Regions from separate parts of the Gordonia sp. NPDC003422 genome, predicted to be linked through region 2. Evidence: predicted binding sites of a transcription regulator. Region 2 holds the regulator's gene; each other region holds the start of a gene.
The links. The regulator LexA, encoded in region 2, represses DNA repair genes until DNA is damaged. The targets are predictions, from matches to a motif close to CGAACANNTGTTCG.
Positions count from the first base shown of each region.

Region 1 (5,461 bases), on a different contig from region 2:
CCGCGGGTGCCGCGAGCGTGCGGCGCGTTCCGCGGAACGCGCCGATCGATAGTCGCGAGCACCCCTTGAGCGGGAAGCGTCCGCGTGCGGCGAGACGGTTTCCGAGGCCGCCGCCGAGACGCATGGTCGGCGTGTCGCGATCCAGAAACCGCGTGTCTGGTGAGAAACCCGGTGCGCACCAGCGGTTTCCGATCACGCTGGCGGTATCTGGCCAAGAATGCGGTTACTGCGACGAGATCGCGCTCTTCCCGCCTCTACGATCGCTGACAACGTCGGCGGGTGGGTCGCAGATCCGAAGAGCGCTCCACCGCGCACTGTTGTGAGTGCGAGTTTCGCTCCGGTCCCCTTACTGCAGCGTGAACTTGATCGAGTTCGACGCACCCGAGACGCCGTCGGTGACGGTGATCTTGTAGTCGCCCGCGGTCTTCAGTTGGTACGACTTCACCGCCGTACAGTCGGCGGTTTTGGTGACGGCGGCCTTCTTGGGGATCTTCGGGCCCGACAGCACGACGGACATCTTGCACTCGTTGCCGTCGATGACATTGCCGGCGTCGATGGTCGAGTTCCACTTCACGCCGATGCGGGTGTTGCGCGGGTACACGCTCGGGCTGATCTCGGGAGTCTTGTTGGGCGTGTAGACCCACACGTTGATCGACTTGACGCCGTTCGGGGCGTCGGGACGACCCAGCTTGCCGTAGTGCTGCGGCTTTTTGCTCGAGGAGCCGAGAGCAGCACTGCCGGAATCCAGGCTTCCTGACGCGCTGCCGAACGGGTCGGCCGACGATGATCCGGCGGCGACGGTGATGGCGGATGCGGCAAGCATGGCGGCGGTGATCGAAGTCAGGTACGTGCGCTTCATCGAACTCTCTCAGGTCGGTTTATAACGATTCGATTAAAGCATGCGCGTCGACGTCGGCCGCAGTTCGGTTCACCACACACCGGGCGGACGGAACTGAACACTGATCCGCGGGCCGGCTCCGCGAGCCTTGGGAACTGCATGTTCCCAGGTCCGCTGGCAGCTGCCGCCCATCACCAGCAGATCGCCCGACGACAACGTGAATCGCAGCGACGCACCGCCCGTCCGTGGCCGCAGCGCGAGGACTCGCGGCGCACCGAGTGACAGGATCGCGACCATGGTGTCGTGCGTCGCGCCACGGCCGAACCGATCGCCGTGCCAGGCCACCGAGTCGGACCCGTCCCGGTAGAGACACAGCCCGGCGGTGGCGAATCCCTCGGGTAACTCGTCGCGGTAGTGGGCGCTGAGCGCCTGCCGGGCCTCGCTGAGCAGCGGCTCGGGCAGGGGTTGATCGGCCTGGAAGGTCGCGACGAGCCTCGGCACGTCGACGACGCGGTCGTACATGCGGCGACGTTCGGCCCGCCACGGCACGTACTCGTGCAGGGCGTCGAACAGCGGCACCGACGACCCCACCCAGCCCGGCCGTAAGTCCACCCAGGCGCCGTCGGACAGGTGTCGTCGGCGTGTGGCGCCGTGCAGTTCTCTCAGGGTCGGCGCCGACTCATCGGCGTCGAACAGCGACGTCTGCATGCCGGCGGTCATGGCGCGAGCTTACCGCACGCTCGAACAATTGTGCGATAACGCACGTCAGGGAGAGGAGGGGACCTGTCGAGATCAACCAGTGGTGGACAGCGCGCGTCGGTGGAAATCGGGTCACGCTCGCTGACGTACGGGCGTGATTGGCAGCCGCAGCGCCCCGGGCGCGTGGGTCGGAACCGTCGGGTGCAGCGGCTGCGTCGGCTCGATCGGCGAGTAGACGCTGCCGAGGGGTGGACGCCGATCCAGTTCGCCGGCATTGGGCCACATCGCGAGGGCGCGTTCGGCCTGGGCGGTGATGGTGAGCGACGGGTTGACGCCCAGGTTCGCCGACACCGTCGAACCGTCGACGACGTGCAGTCCCGGATGCCCGAACACGCGATGGTAGGCGTCGACCACACCATCGTCGGCGCTGGTGCCGATCGAGCATCCGCCGAGGAAGTGGGCGGTCATCGGGATGTTCAGCAGGTCGACGACGGAGCCGCCGGGATCGCCGTCGATCTCGCGGGCCACCGCCCGGACGGCCGTGTGTCCCTCCGGTATCCAGCGCGGTGGCGGATCTCCGGCGCCCGGCCGGCTGCGCAGGATCGGCCCGAATCTGCCTCGGCGCGAGGTCAATTCGATCGAGTTGTCGACCGTCTGCATCACCAGCGCGATGATCGTGCGTTCGGACCACCGGCGCACCGACAGGCTGCGGGCGGTGGTCAACGGATGCGTGAGCATGACGATGATCGCCTTGAGGAGGCGCGGGATGCGTCCACCGCCGTCCACCAGAACCGCTTGCAAGAGCCCGATGAGGTTGCTGCCCTTGCCATATCGCACTGGCTCGATATGCGTGTGGTCGTTCGGGTGGAACGACGACGTGATCGCGACGCCGTGGCTGTAGTCGACGTCGCCGACGCTGCGCGCACTGGCGGCGAGGACGGCCTCGGAATTCGTCCGGACCACTCGGCCGAGCCGCGACGACAGCCTGGGTAGCCGTCCCCCGCGCTGCATGTCGAGCAGCAACTTGTTGGTCCCGTACGTACCGGCCGCGAGAACCACGTGGTCGGCGGTGAAAGTGTGGCGGGTTCGGCGTCGGCCGCTGCGATGGGCGTCGAGTACGTATCCGCCGCTGCCCTCGGGGGTGATGGCGTGAACCGTTGTCATGTCGATGATCTCGGCGCCCGCGGCCTCCGCGAGGTGCAGATAGTTCTTCACCAGCGTGTTCTTGGCGCCGACCCGGCAGCCGGTCATGCAGGCGCCGCATTCGGTGCAGCCGGTGCGGTCGGGGCCCGCGCCACCGAAGAACGGGTCGGCGACCGATTGGCCGGGTGTCCCGAAGAACACGCCCACCGGCGTCGGCACAAAGGTGTCGCCCGCGCCCATCTCGTCGGCGACGCGGCGCATCACCTCGTCGGCCGGGGTGACGTGCGGGTTGGTGGTGACGCCGAGCATGCGCGACGCCTGGTCGTAGTAGGGGTCGAGTTCGGTGGCCCAGTCGGTGATGGCACCCCAGTGCGGGTCGTCGAAGAACGCCGGCAACGGACGGTAGAGCGTGTTGGCATAGTTCAGCGAACCGCCGCCGACGCCCGCGCCGGCCATCACCAGCACGTCCCGCAGCAGGTGCATGCGCTGCACACCGAACAAGCCGAGCGCCGGCGCCCAGACATAGTCGCGCAGCCGCCAACTCGTCTTCGGTAGTTCGTCGTCGGCAAAACGCCGCCCGGACTCGATCACGCCGACGCGATAGCCCTTCTCGGTGAGGCGAAGTGCCGCTACCGAACCGCCGAAACCGGAGCCGACGACGACCACGTCGAAGTGCCGTGGAGTGGTTGTCACCGAACGACTTCCACGTCGTCGACGGGATCGGCCATCGGACGCGACTCGCTGCGCAGGATGTGATCGGCGGGTTCGAAAGTGGCCATGAGCCGCCGGTAGGTGCTGGTGTAGTTCGGCCACATCACCGAGTTGTGACCGGTGTCGTCGAGGTACCAGCTCGAGCATCCGCCCGAATTCCACACGGTGCCATCGAGCTCCAGGTCGAGGTGGGCGTTGTAGTGGTCTTGTGCGGCCTGCGTGACCTCGACGGTCGTCTTGTTCATGCGTCGCAGGGTGCCGATCGTGGTGCTGACGTAGTCGGCCTGGGGTTCGAGCATGAGCACGATCGAGCTGTGGCCGAGGTTGGTGTTGGGGCCGTACAGGAAGAACAGATTGGGAAATCCGTGAACGGACACACCGCGATATGCCCGGGGAGATCCGGCCCAGGTGTCGGCGAGCGTGTCGCCGGTGCGGCCTCGGATCGCCGACGCGATCGGGGGAGTGGTCGGGGTGAAGCCTGTCGCGAAGATCACCGTGTCGACCTTGTGTTCGGTGCCCGCGTCGTCGATGGCGCCGCCCGGCGTGAGGCCGGTGAGCGCGCCGGTGACGGTGACGTTCGGCCGCTGCAGCGCGGGAAACCACTTGTTGGTGAGCAGCATCCGCTTGCAGCCGATGGTGTAGGACGGCGTGAGTCGACGTCGCAACTCGCGGTCGTGCACCTGCACGCGCAGTTGGGCTTTCGCGATCGCCGTGGCGATCGGCAACAGCTTTGGGCGGCGCGCCATCAACAGGACGTAGAATTCGCGGTAGGCCCAGACGAGTTTCCGCATCAGGCGGTGGGCGGCGGGAATACGCCGGTAGAGTCCGCGTTCGAGCAGTCCTATGGACCGGTCGAGCCGCGGCACCACCCAGGCGGGTGTGCGTTGGAGAACGGTCAGGTGCTCCACCTTGTCGACGATCTCCGGGACGATCTGGATGGCCGACGCGCCGCTGCCGACGATCGCCACCCGCCGGCCGTCGAGACGATGGCGATGGTCCCAGTGCGCGCTGTGAAAGGTCGTGCCGCCGAAGTCATCTGAACCGGGGATGCTCGGTATGCCCGGCTCCGACAGCGCGCCCGGCGCGGCAACGAGGAAGCGGCAGCGGATCGGTCCGTGCTCGGTCTGTGCGGTCCACTCCTGATCGGTGTCGTTCCATGAGGCGTCGAGAAGCGCGCAGTTGTACCGGATCTCGTCGGCGAATCCTTCCGCGACGTCGCGCAGGTAGCGATATATCTCGTGCTGAGCGCCGTAGGTGTGCGACCAGTCGGGGTTGGGGGCAAAGGACAGCGAGTACAGCGACGTCGGAACATCGCACGCGGCGCCGGGATAGTTGTTCTCCCGCCACACGCCGCCGGCGGTCGCGGCGCGTTCGATGGCGAGGACGCTCAGGTCGGGATGGTCGCGTCGCAGACTGTGCAGGGCGGCGAGACCGCCGAAGCCGACGCCGACGACCAGCACGTCGACGTACACGGGGAGACGACTGAAAGCGTTCATGGGTTGAGGAGGTCCTTCCAGACGGGCAGCAGTCGGGCGATGAAGTCGCGGTTGGCGGCCGGGCCGCGCAGGATCGACGACACCGCGATGCCGCGGGCCAACTCCGCGCTGAGTGCGATCTGCTCGGGCGTGTAGAGATCGCCGAAGAGTTCGAGCGCGCCGGTGGCGATGGCGTCGGACACCTTCTGTTCCAGCGGGACCATCGCGGCCCGCAGGACCGGCTCGGTGCGGGCGGCCACCCACAGTTCGAGCGCCGCGTCGAAGAGCGGTCCGCTGAACGCCTCGAGGAGGATCTCGATGTCCTCGTCACCGGTCCGTGGTCGGGACAGCAGTTCGGTCATTCGGGCCTCGACGAGGTGTGCGACCGCCGCGACGACGAGCGATTCGCGGGTGGGGAAATGGTGCAGGAGCGCGCCGCGCGAGATCCCGGCACGCCGGTTGACCTCCTGGGTCGTGGTGCGCGCGTAGCCAACTTCGACCAGGGACTCGATCGTCGCGTCGAGCACCAGCGCGCGCGTCGCGGCGCTGCGTTCGGCCTGGCTGCGCCGTGGTCGTGGTTCAGGTTCCTCGCTCA
Region 1 covers NZ_JBSFQL010000007.1:150,795-156,255, forward strand. Annotated here, with positions in the region: gene ACWDTF_RS08515 (hypothetical protein) at 347-859, opposite strand; gene ACWDTF_RS08520 (alpha-ketoglutarate-dependent dioxygenase AlkB) at 929-1,558, opposite strand; gene ACWDTF_RS08525 (FAD-dependent oxidoreductase) at 1,670-3,373, opposite strand; gene ACWDTF_RS08530 (flavin-containing monooxygenase) at 3,370-4,887, opposite strand; gene ACWDTF_RS08535 (TetR/AcrR family transcriptional regulator) at 4,884-5,461, opposite strand, start outside.
Region 1: ACWDTF_RS08520 (alpha-ketoglutarate-dependent dioxygenase AlkB) is a predicted target of LexA. The motif match lies at 1,580-1,593, and genes of this name have one in related genera.

Region 2 (5,461 bases):
CACGCCGCGATCGGCCGGATCTGCTCGATCTCACTGCCGCCGACGTCGGCGCCGACACCTCGGTCGCCGACGCGGACTTTCCCGGCGCATGGCAACAGGGCGACGCACGACTCGAATTGCGGTACCGGTTCGATCCGGCGGCCACGGATGACGGCGTGACCGTGGTCATTCCGGAAGCACTGCTGGGCCACATCCGGTCCGCGGGCTTCGACTGGACGGTGCCGGGCCTGCGATCGGAATTGGCCACCGCGCTGGTCAAGACGCTGCCCAAGCATCTGCGCAAGACGATGTCGCCCGCCGGGCGGTTCGCCGAACTCGCTCTGTCCCAACTGAAACCACGGTCCGAACCGATCGTGTCCGGACTGGCCCGGGAGCTGACCACCATCGTCGGAACCACGGTGGCCGCCGACGATTTCGTCCCCGACCGGCTACCGGCACACCTGCGCGTGCATTTTGCGCTCGCCGATGCGACGGGCGCCATCGTCGACACCGACGACTCGCTCACCGATCTCCAACGCCGACATCGTCGGAGCACCACCCCGGAGCCGATCGTCCGGCGCGAGTTCACCGCGTGGACGGCCGACGGGATCGGTTCGCTCCCACACAGCTCGCAGGTGAAGATCGCCGGTCAAGAACTGACCCGCTACCCCGCGATCACGGCGGTGACCGACGCGACCGGCGCCTCGCGTGCCGTCGTCCGTACCGACGCGACGTCCCCGCAGGAGCGTGATCGGCTCGTTTTCGAAGGCGTCGCGGCCCTGCTCGACATCGCCATCCCGCCGCTGTCGAAGAAGGTCGTCGGCTCTCTGGCCGGGGCCGACAGACTCGCCTTGAGCCAGAGCCCCTACCGCAGGATCGAGGACCTCACCGCCGACTGCACGCGACGCGCGATCCGCGACCAGATGGCTGATGCGTCCGCCGCCGTTGCCGCCGTCCGCACTCCCGCCGAGTTCGAGACCGTGCGCGCGCGGATACAGCCGGCAGCCCTGGCCGCCGCACCCGAGTACTTCGCTCTCGCCGTGGCGACCCTTCGGGCCCTCGCCCCGGTGCGCACGCTGATCGACCAACACGCGGGTTCGGTGGCAGCCGACGACGTCGCCGAACAGATCGACGACCTGGTGTTCGACGGATTCGTCCGCGTCACCGGGCGTACTCACCTGTCCGAGTTGCCGCGCTACCTTCTCGCCGCACAGACCAGGTTGGCAGCGCTGCCCGCATCGGCGGCACGCGACCAGGAAGGCGTCGCGGTCATCGACCGCGTGACCCAACGCTGGAATCAGCGTCTCGCGCAGGTGTCGGCGGCCAGGCGGGACGCGGTCAACGAAGAAGCCCACTGGCTCGTCGAGGAACTGCGGGTGGGTGTGTTCGCCCAGCGCATCGGAACCGCGTACCCCGTATCCGAGAAAAGGGCGCTACGAACCCTGGACAGACTCGGCTGACACCTTGGTATCGGCGCCATTCGTTGCGACCGAACGGCCTTGGAGGTCGTCGATCTCACGCTGGAAGTCGTCGAGCGAATCGAACGACCGGTACACCGAGGCGAAGCGCAGGTAGGCCACCTCGTCGAGGTTGCGCAGCGGTCCGAGGATCGCGAGACCGACCTCGTTGCTCGGGATCTCGGCCGAACCGCTGGCGCGGACGGCGTCTTCCACCTGTTGCGCCAACTGTGCGAGGTCGTCGTCGCCGACCTCGCGCCCCTGACATGCGCGACGGACCCCGCGCATCACCTTTTCCCGACTGAACGGTTCGGTCACGCCGTTGCGTTTCACCACGGCGAGCACCGCGCTCTCCACCGTGGAGAAGCGGCGGCCGCACTCAACGCACGCCCGACGCCGCCGGATGGCCTGCCCCTCGTCGGCGACACGCGAGTCGATGACCTTGGTGTCCTCGTTCTTGCAGAAGGGGCAGCGCATGTGATCCTCACGCCTGTCGCGGGACACGGCGGCACATGCGAGTCGTACGCCGGGTCGGTTCCCGACCGGTCCCTGTGACATCGAGGATACCGCCCGCCGATCAGCGGTACGCGGGTGTCAGCAGTGGCTGCCCGACCCGAAGTCCGCTGGACTCCAGGTCATTCAGCTCCAGAATCTCGTCGATGACCACTTGGCGCGGAACGTCCGGCGCCACCCGCGCCGCAATGGTGCTCAGCGAGTCACCCGCCCGCACGTGCGTCACCTGGGTACTCGTCGGCGACGGGGTCTGCGACTCGGCGTAGTTGTTGCCGACGATGCCGATCACCCACACCGACACCGCGAGCGCGAGACCGGCGAGCACCCCGAGCGCGGTGGCACGCCGACGCGCGTACACGGCGGATGCGGGCCGTTTGGACCCGCGACGCCCCACCGCCTCGCCGCACCGCGTCGAGGTCGGCGCGACCCCCGGCATCGGCGCGTCGGCGCGACCTGCCGGGCTGGTCTGCCCGATCGGCCGGCCGGTCGGCCGCGTGATGCCGCGCGGCGCGGGCTGCGTCCGCAGCGGCGTGCCGGCCGCCTTACGAGTGGTGACAATGGTCGAGTCCACGCTGGTGCGGGCGCGGCCCGAACGGGTGAGTGTCGCGCTGGTCATGCTGGCCTCCGGGGGTGCTCGTGGCGGTTGTGCCGGGTACTCGGGCAGTTCGGCGAACGCGCTGTCGAGGACGTTCGACGGCCTCGATCACGTGTTCGATGAACTGATGTTCGAGTTGTACCACGCCCGACCGACAAAGTCGCGCCACACCTCGAACAAATGTTTGAAGTGATCGTCGCGCTCCGCTAGGCTCGGGCCCACGGACATGTCAACACCCGCCGCCGACAACCAGCCGATTCGCTCTCAAGCGAGGCGGCGACAGAGAGGAATCCGAGCAGATGAGCGACTCACGGCCCAAGCGCACCGGAACTCGGAGCGATGATCGCGACCAGGACGCTCCCATCGATCCTGCCGCCGCCGAGGCGTCGCTGACCGCGCGTCAGCGCGGCGTGCTGGACGTGATCCGGCAATCGGTGCGCGAACGTGGCTATCCCCCGAGCATCCGCGAGATCGGCGACGCGGTCGGACTCACCTCGACATCGTCGGTCGCCCACCAGCTGCGCACGCTGGAGCGCAAGGGACTGCTCAAGCGCGACCACAACCGTCCACGCGCGGTCAACGTGCAGGACGCAGATCCGGCCGCGACCAACGCGGGAGGCGATCCGCTGCCGACGCCGACCTTCGTGCCGGTGCTGGGCAGGATCGCCGCCGGTGGACCGATCCTCGCCGAGGAAGCGGTCGAAGACGTGTTCCCACTCCCCCGCGAACTGGTCGGGGACGGCTCACTGTTCCTGCTGCGGGTGGTCGGCGAATCGATGATCGACGCCGCGATCTGCGACGGCGACTGGGTGGTCGTCCGTCAGCAGAGCGTGGCCGAGAACGGCGACATCGTCGCCGCGATGATCGACGGCGAGGCCACGGTGAAGACGTTCAAGCGCAAGAACGGGCACGTCTGGCTCATGCCGCACAACGAGCTGTTCGAGCCGATCCCCGGCGACGACGCCGCCATCCTCGGCAAGGTTGTGACGGTGATGCGCCGGATCTGAGGGCAAGTACACCCCGTCGGATATCTGTACCTTTCAACCCGACCGTGGACCTGGCCAGAAACCTCAGCTGTGGCCAGAAACCGCTGGGGCGCCTCGGGTTTCTGGCCAGACACGCGGTTTCTGCACTCACGCAGCGCCGACGATGCGCCGGGGACACCATCTCGCCCCCGCACAGACCACCCATCCCGAGTGCTCGCATCTGCGCGCGTCTCCCATCCGCGCGCAATGCATTACGAGCAGATGGGAGGAATGCGAGCACCTGTTCCGTCGAGCCCGCTAACGTCGATCGGCGCGTTCTGCGGAACGCGCCGCACGGACGCGGCACCCGCAGAAAGCAGGGGAAGAAACTTCCTCCCCTACCCTCAGAGTCCTCCCCTACAAATTTCTCGGGGACGACTGTGAACCCCGGGGAAGAAACTCTTCCCCTAGATTTTGCGGCACCACACTGACGCATTTGCCCAGGTCAGCGACCTGGGCGCCGCCATCGACAGCGGAAGCACAATCCGTTGAAGTTGTGCCCGGAATCCGGGCACAACTTCATACGGAACCACGGACAGCCGAAGTCTTCGTCTCAGACGGCAGGAGAGAGCGGGGTGGCTGCGGCGTCGAGCACCGACGTCGCGGCCTGACGCGCACCGGCCGGATCCGCGGTTGCCAGTGCTGCAGTGGCGGCTTCGCGGCACGCGTCGAGGGTGACCTCGGCGAGCCGCGCGCCGACGCCGGCCGCGGCGACCGGTGCACTCGAGAGCGAGGTCACCCCGAGCCCGGTCAGCACGCATGCGAGGTTGGGGTCGGCGGCGGCCTCCCCGCACACCCCCACCGGCTTGCCCAACGTCTGACCTGCCGACGCGACCTCGGCGATGAGCTTGAGCACCGCCGGTTGCCACGGGTCGGTCAACGACGCGAGGTCCGCGGACATCCGGTCGGCGGCCATCGTGTACTGCGTCAGATCGTTGGTGCCGATGGATACGAAGTCCACCTCCGCGAGGATGAGCGGCGCCAGAATCGCGACGGCGGGGATCTCGACCATCACTCCGGCGGTCATCCCCCGCGCACGCACCTCCTGCGCGAACGCCGCTGCTTCCCGGGCGCTGGCGATCATCGGTGCCATCACCCACGGTGTCGATCCGGTTTCGGCTGCGGCCCGCGCGATCGCATCGAGTTGGTGCGCTCGAATCTCCGGGTTCTCCACCGCGATTCGGTCGCCACGAACTCCTAGTGCCGGATTTGCCTCGTCTTTGTGGTTGACGAATTTGAGCGGTTTGTCGGAGCCCGCGTCGAGCGTGCGAACCACGACCTTCTGCCCGGGAAATGCCTCGAGCACTTCGCGGTAGATGCCCGCCTGCTCGTCGACCGTCGGCTCGTCGGGGCGGTCGAGGAAGGCCAACTCGGTGCGGAACAGCCCGATCCCTTCGACGGGGTATCCGGTGGCCGTGCGTGCCGACGCCCCGTCCGCGACGTTGGCGAGCACCGAGACCTCGTGTCCGTCGGCGGTGCGCCCGGGCCCGTGCCAGGCGGCGACCGCTTCCGCACGCCGACGACTGGCATCGACCTGTGCTCGCGCCGTCGCCTCGTCGGGGCCGATGGTGATGGTGCCGAGCGTGCCGTCGATCAGCACGGGGGTTCCGGCCGGCACCGTCGTCAGATCCGATACCGCGACCACACAGGGAATCCCGAGTTGCCGGGCGATGATGGCGGTGTGACTCGTCGGGCCGCCGAGCCGGGTGACGAGGGCGACGGTGGTCGCCGGATCGAGTCCGGCGGTGTCCGCGGGCGCGAGATCGTCGGCGAGCAGGACAGACGGTTCGATCGGTTCCGGCACACCTGGTTCGGGCAGGCCGAGAAGTTCGGCGAGGACGCGGTCGCGCACGTCGTTGAGGTCGGTGACTCGCTCGGCCATGAGCCCGCCG
Region 2 covers NZ_JBSFQL010000003.1:101,936-107,396, reverse strand. Annotated here, with positions in the region: gene hrpA (ATP-dependent RNA helicase HrpA) at 1-1,439, shown strand, start outside; gene nrdR (transcriptional regulator NrdR) at 1,413-1,913, opposite strand; gene ACWDTF_RS03895 (LysM peptidoglycan-binding domain-containing protein) at 2,014-2,565, opposite strand; gene lexA (transcriptional repressor LexA) at 2,844-3,551, shown strand; gene ACWDTF_RS03885 (phosphoenolpyruvate--protein phosphotransferase) at 4,123-5,461, opposite strand, start outside.

Region 3 (5,461 bases), on a different contig from region 2:
ACCACGACCTCGGCGCGGCGCCGGAGCGCACGCGCAGCGGCGTCGGCGAGAGTCATGTCTCCCGCGTCGTCGCCGGCAACCACCACCACGTCGAGTGGTCCGATCCACCCGGGCAACGCAGGCCCCGTCACCACCGGGACGTCGATTCTCGCTGCCACGGTGGCCACGACGAGACCAGCGGCACGGGCAGCTGCGCCACCACCGCCGTACACGATCACCACACTGCGCGGCCGTACGTCGGAGAGCGGCGCCAGCACACCCTCACGGGCCGCCTCGGCAATGGCACGCACCTGCGCGCCGGCGAGCGCGGCGCTCGGGAGCAGCCGGTCGATGTCCGCGGAGAGCAACTCCTCGGGATCGTCGAGATCGGGTGTACCGGTGCGCATGAGACCAGCGTAGCCAGGCATCCGGGTCGGCGCGCACAGACCGGGCACAGATCGTTTGCACGTCCGCCCACGGACTGATTCGGCCTCGACGGATCAGTCGACGGGATCGGGCAGGACCCGCAGGTGTCCGCGGCGCCCCGGGCGTGGCTTGTGCACCGAACTCGGCGGCATCAGGGCTGAACCGTCCACCGGACCGGACGCTCGATGCCGCCCGGGACGCACGTCTTCCATGCCGTCCACCGGCTGCGACGTGCCGCGTGGATAGCCGAACTGGTCGACATAGGTCTGCGATGAATGGTCGCGATCGAGGAAACCCCCGCTCCGACCACCACCGGCGACACCGACCTCGCGGACAGCCTCGGCAAGGGCCGTCAGTTCGTGATCCTCGGCCAGCGGCGCCGAGAAACCCCGCTCGCTACGCAGCATCTCCCAGCCGCGCGGCACGGTGATTCGCCGGGCATGCTCGTCACACAGATCCCACGAATGAGGTTCATCGGTGGTCGACAGTGGCCCGATGACGGCGGTCGACTCTGCGTACACGAAGGTCAACGTCGCCACCGCGGACCGGGCGCAGCCAGGCCTGCAGCACTGTCGGGGAAGCTTCACGTGACGAGATTATCCCGGCATACCGCGCACGGCCGCCACGACACGCGGCCGCACACCACTAGACTCACGCCATGCGATTCGAGCCGTCACCCGCACGCGACCGAGCTTCCCGCCGCTCACCCCGCCGGCGCCGGCCCAGCCACCGGGACCGGCGCGGGCGCGGCCTGCGAGCCCCCCTTCTGCCACAGTCCGTCCCGGCCTGGAACAGCAGATCCGACGAGTTCGACGCCGTGGCACTCGAGGCCTTCGCCGAGATCGACGCCCGCTGGCACGACCAGATCTCCGGGCTCGACGTCGCCGTCGACGACATCCCCCGACTCCTCCCCCGCGACCCCGAAACCGTGCAATGGCCCGACGAGGTCACCGCCGACGGGGCCGTGCCGCTGGCCCGACTCATCCCGGCCGGTATCGACGTACACGGCGCCCCCACCCGCGCGCAGATCATCTTGTTCCGTCGACCCCTCGAGAGCCGCGCCAAACGCGGCGCAGATCTCCTCGAACTCGTCCACGAAGTGTTGGTTCAGCAAGTCGCCACCCACCTCGGCGTCGACGAGGACACGGTTGATCGCGGGCCGGAGTGATCAATACGTTCCCGAGCGCGGCCAGCGTTTCGTTGGATCGCGGGCCGGAGTGATCAATACGTTCCCGAGCGCGGCCAGCGTTTCGTTGGATCGCGGACCGGAGTGATCAATACGTTCCCGAGCGCGGCCAGCGTTTCGTCGGATCGCGGACCCTTCCGCTGGTCGAGCCGCTACCGAGCCGCCAGGCGAGGAAGCGTGTCGAGACCACGTGACGGATCACCAGTGATCTCGACACGGTGCCTCGCTCCGCTCGGTACCGGCTCGATCAGCGGTCGAGGGTCGCCGGAGATCTGGAGAGACTCAGATGATGCCGCGCTTCAGGCGGCGACGCTCGCGCTCGGACAATCCGCCCCAGATGCCGAAGCGTTCGTCGTTGTGCAGTGCGTACTCAAGGCACTCGGCCTTGACCTCGCAGCCCTGGCAGATGCGCTTGGCCTCGCGGGTGGAGCCACCCTTCTCCGGAAAGAACGCCTCCGGATCGGTCTGGGCACACAGCGCGCGGTCTTGCCATTGATCTTCGACAGCGTCGAAGAGATCGTCGAAATCGTTGGGCACCAGCGAGAGATGCCGACGCTGGGAAGCCTCACAAGGCTCGCCGACCGTCGGCGCGGTGCGCACAGCGGTGCCACCGATCATCGAATCATCAACCGGGCCAAGGCTGTTGAACAAGCCATCGTTACCGGCGTAGCCGTCCGTGGTTTCGGAAGACGACGAAGGATCTTGGGATTCAAAAGGATTGCCGATCGCGTTGTCGAAAGCCATCGTCGGCGCCTCCTAGCTCTGGGAAGTCGTAGTCTGTCTTGTTGCTCGTCGTTCCGGCGCCCTTGCCCCGCACAATCAGCGCCGCACTCACCACCCCTGCCACACCAATTCTCGATCTTCACCATGTGCCGAGGGCCTTCGCCGCCGAGACCTCGCCGGGCGCCAACCCATCATCCGGATTCGAACACCCGAGCGAAACCGTTGCCCTTCAGCGGTTCTCGATATCAAACCAGGAATGACACTGATGTGATTACACACGCCCGGGGCGGTCGCGGTCAAGCCGAACGAGAAAATTCCTTAATACCATCGCGATCCGTCATTGGAGGGATCGACACGACGGTCGGCGTTTCTGACCGCGTACCTCACCCATTTTGCCCCTCAGTAGAGTGGCCGTGTGAAGGTGACCGTTCTTGTCGGAGGCGTCGGTGGCGCACGATTCCTGATCGGCGTGCGCGAGATGCTGGGTTCGACACCCTTTCCGCCGCCACCGGATGATTCGGGATCCGACGCCGTGGCCGAACACGAGATCACCGCGATCGTCAACGTCGGTGACGACGCCTGGATGCACGGCGTTCGGATCTGTCCCGACCTCGATACCTGCATGTACACCCTCGGCGGCGGTATCGATCCCGAACGCGGTTGGGGCCGCATCGACGAAAGCTGGCACGCCAAAGAGGAACTGGCCGCCTACGGCGCCGATCCGGACTGGTTCGGACTCGGTGACCGCGACCTGGCCACCCATCTCATCCGCACTCAGATGCTCGACGCCGGCTACCGCCTGTCGGACGTCACGGCGGCGCTGTGCCGCCGCTGGCAGCCCGGCGTCCGACTGCTTCCGGCCACCGACGACCGGCACGAGACACATGTGGTCGTCGCGAAACCCAGTGGCGCGGAAGGTGAGCGAGTCGCAATCCACTTCCAGGAGTGGTGGGTTCGGCATCGTGCCCAGATCGACACGTTCGGATTCGCCCAGGTGGGGTCGGACGACACCACCGCTGCTCCGGGGGTGACCGAGGCGATCGCCGAGGCCGATGTGGTGCTCCTCGCGCCGAGCAATCCGGTCGTCAGCATCGGCGCCATCGTGAGCGTTCCGGGACTGCGTGCAGCCCTGCGTAACACGTCTGCGCCGGTGGTCGGCATCTCCCCGGTCATCGACAATCGCCCGCTCCGCGGTATGGCCGACGAATGCCTGTCGGTGCTCGGCGTGGAGTCATCCGCCCAGGGCATCGCCGAGCACTACGGCCCGCGCAAGGGCAACGGGATTCTCGACGGATGGCTGATCGCCGATGGCGACCACGCCCAGGTCGACGGTATGACCGTCGGTTCGGCCCCGCTGTTGATGACCGACCCGCCGACGACCGCACAGATGGTGCGGGCCGCATGCGCACTGGTCGGTGTGCCCACCCCGGAGGCGAACCTCCGGTGAGTGACGTACCCCGTCAAGTCGACCTCCGACCCGACCATCGCGCACCGGGCAGCATCGAGATCCTGCCTGTCGCCGACCTGCCCGAGTTCTCCGGCGACTCCGACCTCGCAGCTGAAATCGTTCGCGCCGCACCGTGGCTCCGCTCAGGCGACGTGCTGGTGGTGACGAGCAAGATCATCTCCAAGGTCGAGGGCCGGATGGTGCCCGCCCCCACCGACCCCGACGAGCGGGACACGTTGCGCCGCAAGCTGGTCGACGACGAGTCGGTCCGCGTGTTGGCCCGCAAGAACCGGACGCTGATCACCGAGAACCGAATCGGGCTGGTCCAGGCTGCCGCGGGCGTCGACGGTTCCAACGTCCCCGCCGACCAACTCGCGCTGCTGCCGGTCGACCCCGACCTCAGTGCGGCGCAACTGCGCGAGGCACTGGCGCGATGCCACGGCGTGGACGTCGCCGTGCTCATCACCGACACCATGGGCCGGGCCTGGCGCAATGGACAGACCGACGTCGCCATCGGGGCGGCCGGGATGTCGGTCTCCCACCCGTACGCCGGCGGCGAAGACGCACACGGCAACGAACTGATCGTCACCGACATCGCGGTCGCCGACGAGGTCGCTGCCGCAGCAGATCTCGTGAAGGGGAAGCTGGCCGGCGTGCCGGTCGCGGTGGTACGGGGACTCGCTCCCGTCGACAACGGCACCACCGCAGCGGATCTGATCCGGCCGGCCGATGAGGATCTGTTCCGGCTCGGCACTGCCGAGGCGATCGAGCAGGGCCGTCGTGAAGCGGTGCGCGCACGACGTTCGGTGCGCAACTTCGCACCCGAGCCCGTACCCGCGGACGACCTCCGTGCCGCACTCGCCGAGGCACTGACGGCTCCGGCACCGCATCACACCCATCCGGTCCGCTTCGTGTGGCTGCGGTCGCGCACCCGAAGACAGCAACTCCTCGACGCCATGACGGCGGCATGGCGCGGCGACCTCGAATCCGATGGCAAGAGCGAGGATTCGATCACCCGCCGACTCCGGCGCGGCCAGATCCTCTACGACGCTCCGGAATTGGTGATTCCGTTCCTGGTTCCCGACGGAGCACACCAGTATCCCGACATCCGCCGCAACGCCGCCGAACACACCATGTTCACCGTCGCGGCCGGCGGCGCGGTCGCAACTCTGTTGATCGCCCTTGCCGTGCGCGATCTCGGAAGCTGCTGGGTCGGTTCCACGATCTTCGCTGCCCCGACGGTGCGAGCGGCACTCGAAGTTTCCGACGATTGGGAACCATTGGGCGCCATCGCCATCGGCTACCCTGCCGCACCCGCGGGGCTACGCCCGTCGGCGCCGACCACCGACTGGGTGATCGAGTTGTGAGCAGAGAGTCACTGCACACCTCCGCCGTCGAGGCGCTGACCGCGTGGAACGCACCCGACGTCGAGCAGGACGCCCTGCGGCACGCGTATCTCGCCTTCCTCGCGTCCGCGCCGGATGCGTGCCTGCGCCGCTGCGTCGCCGGTCACCTCACGGCGTCGGCGGTGGTCTTCGACGCCACCCTCGACCACGTGCTGTTGACGCTACATCCCCGCGTCGGCAAGTGGATTCAATTGGGCGGGCACTGCGAGGAGACCGACGACCGCCTCGCCGACGCCGCGTTGCGCGAGGCGCGCGAAGAATCCGGGATCGCCGACCTGGCACTGTCGGGTGGCA
Region 3 covers NZ_JBSFQL010000033.1:38,038-43,498, forward strand. Annotated here, with positions in the region: gene ACWDTF_RS22075 (hypothetical protein) at 1-386, opposite strand, end outside; gene ACWDTF_RS22080 (DUF3499 domain-containing protein) at 480-992, opposite strand; gene ACWDTF_RS22085 (metallopeptidase family protein) at 1,064-1,573, shown strand; gene ACWDTF_RS22090 (WhiB family transcriptional regulator) at 1,874-2,131, opposite strand; gene cofD (2-phospho-L-lactate transferase) at 2,730-3,761, shown strand; gene ACWDTF_RS22100 (coenzyme F420-0:L-glutamate ligase) at 3,758-5,128, shown strand; gene ACWDTF_RS22105 (NUDIX hydrolase) at 5,125-5,461, shown strand, end outside.
Region 3: cofD (2-phospho-L-lactate transferase) is a predicted target of LexA. The motif match lies at 2,517-2,530, and genes of this name have one in related genera.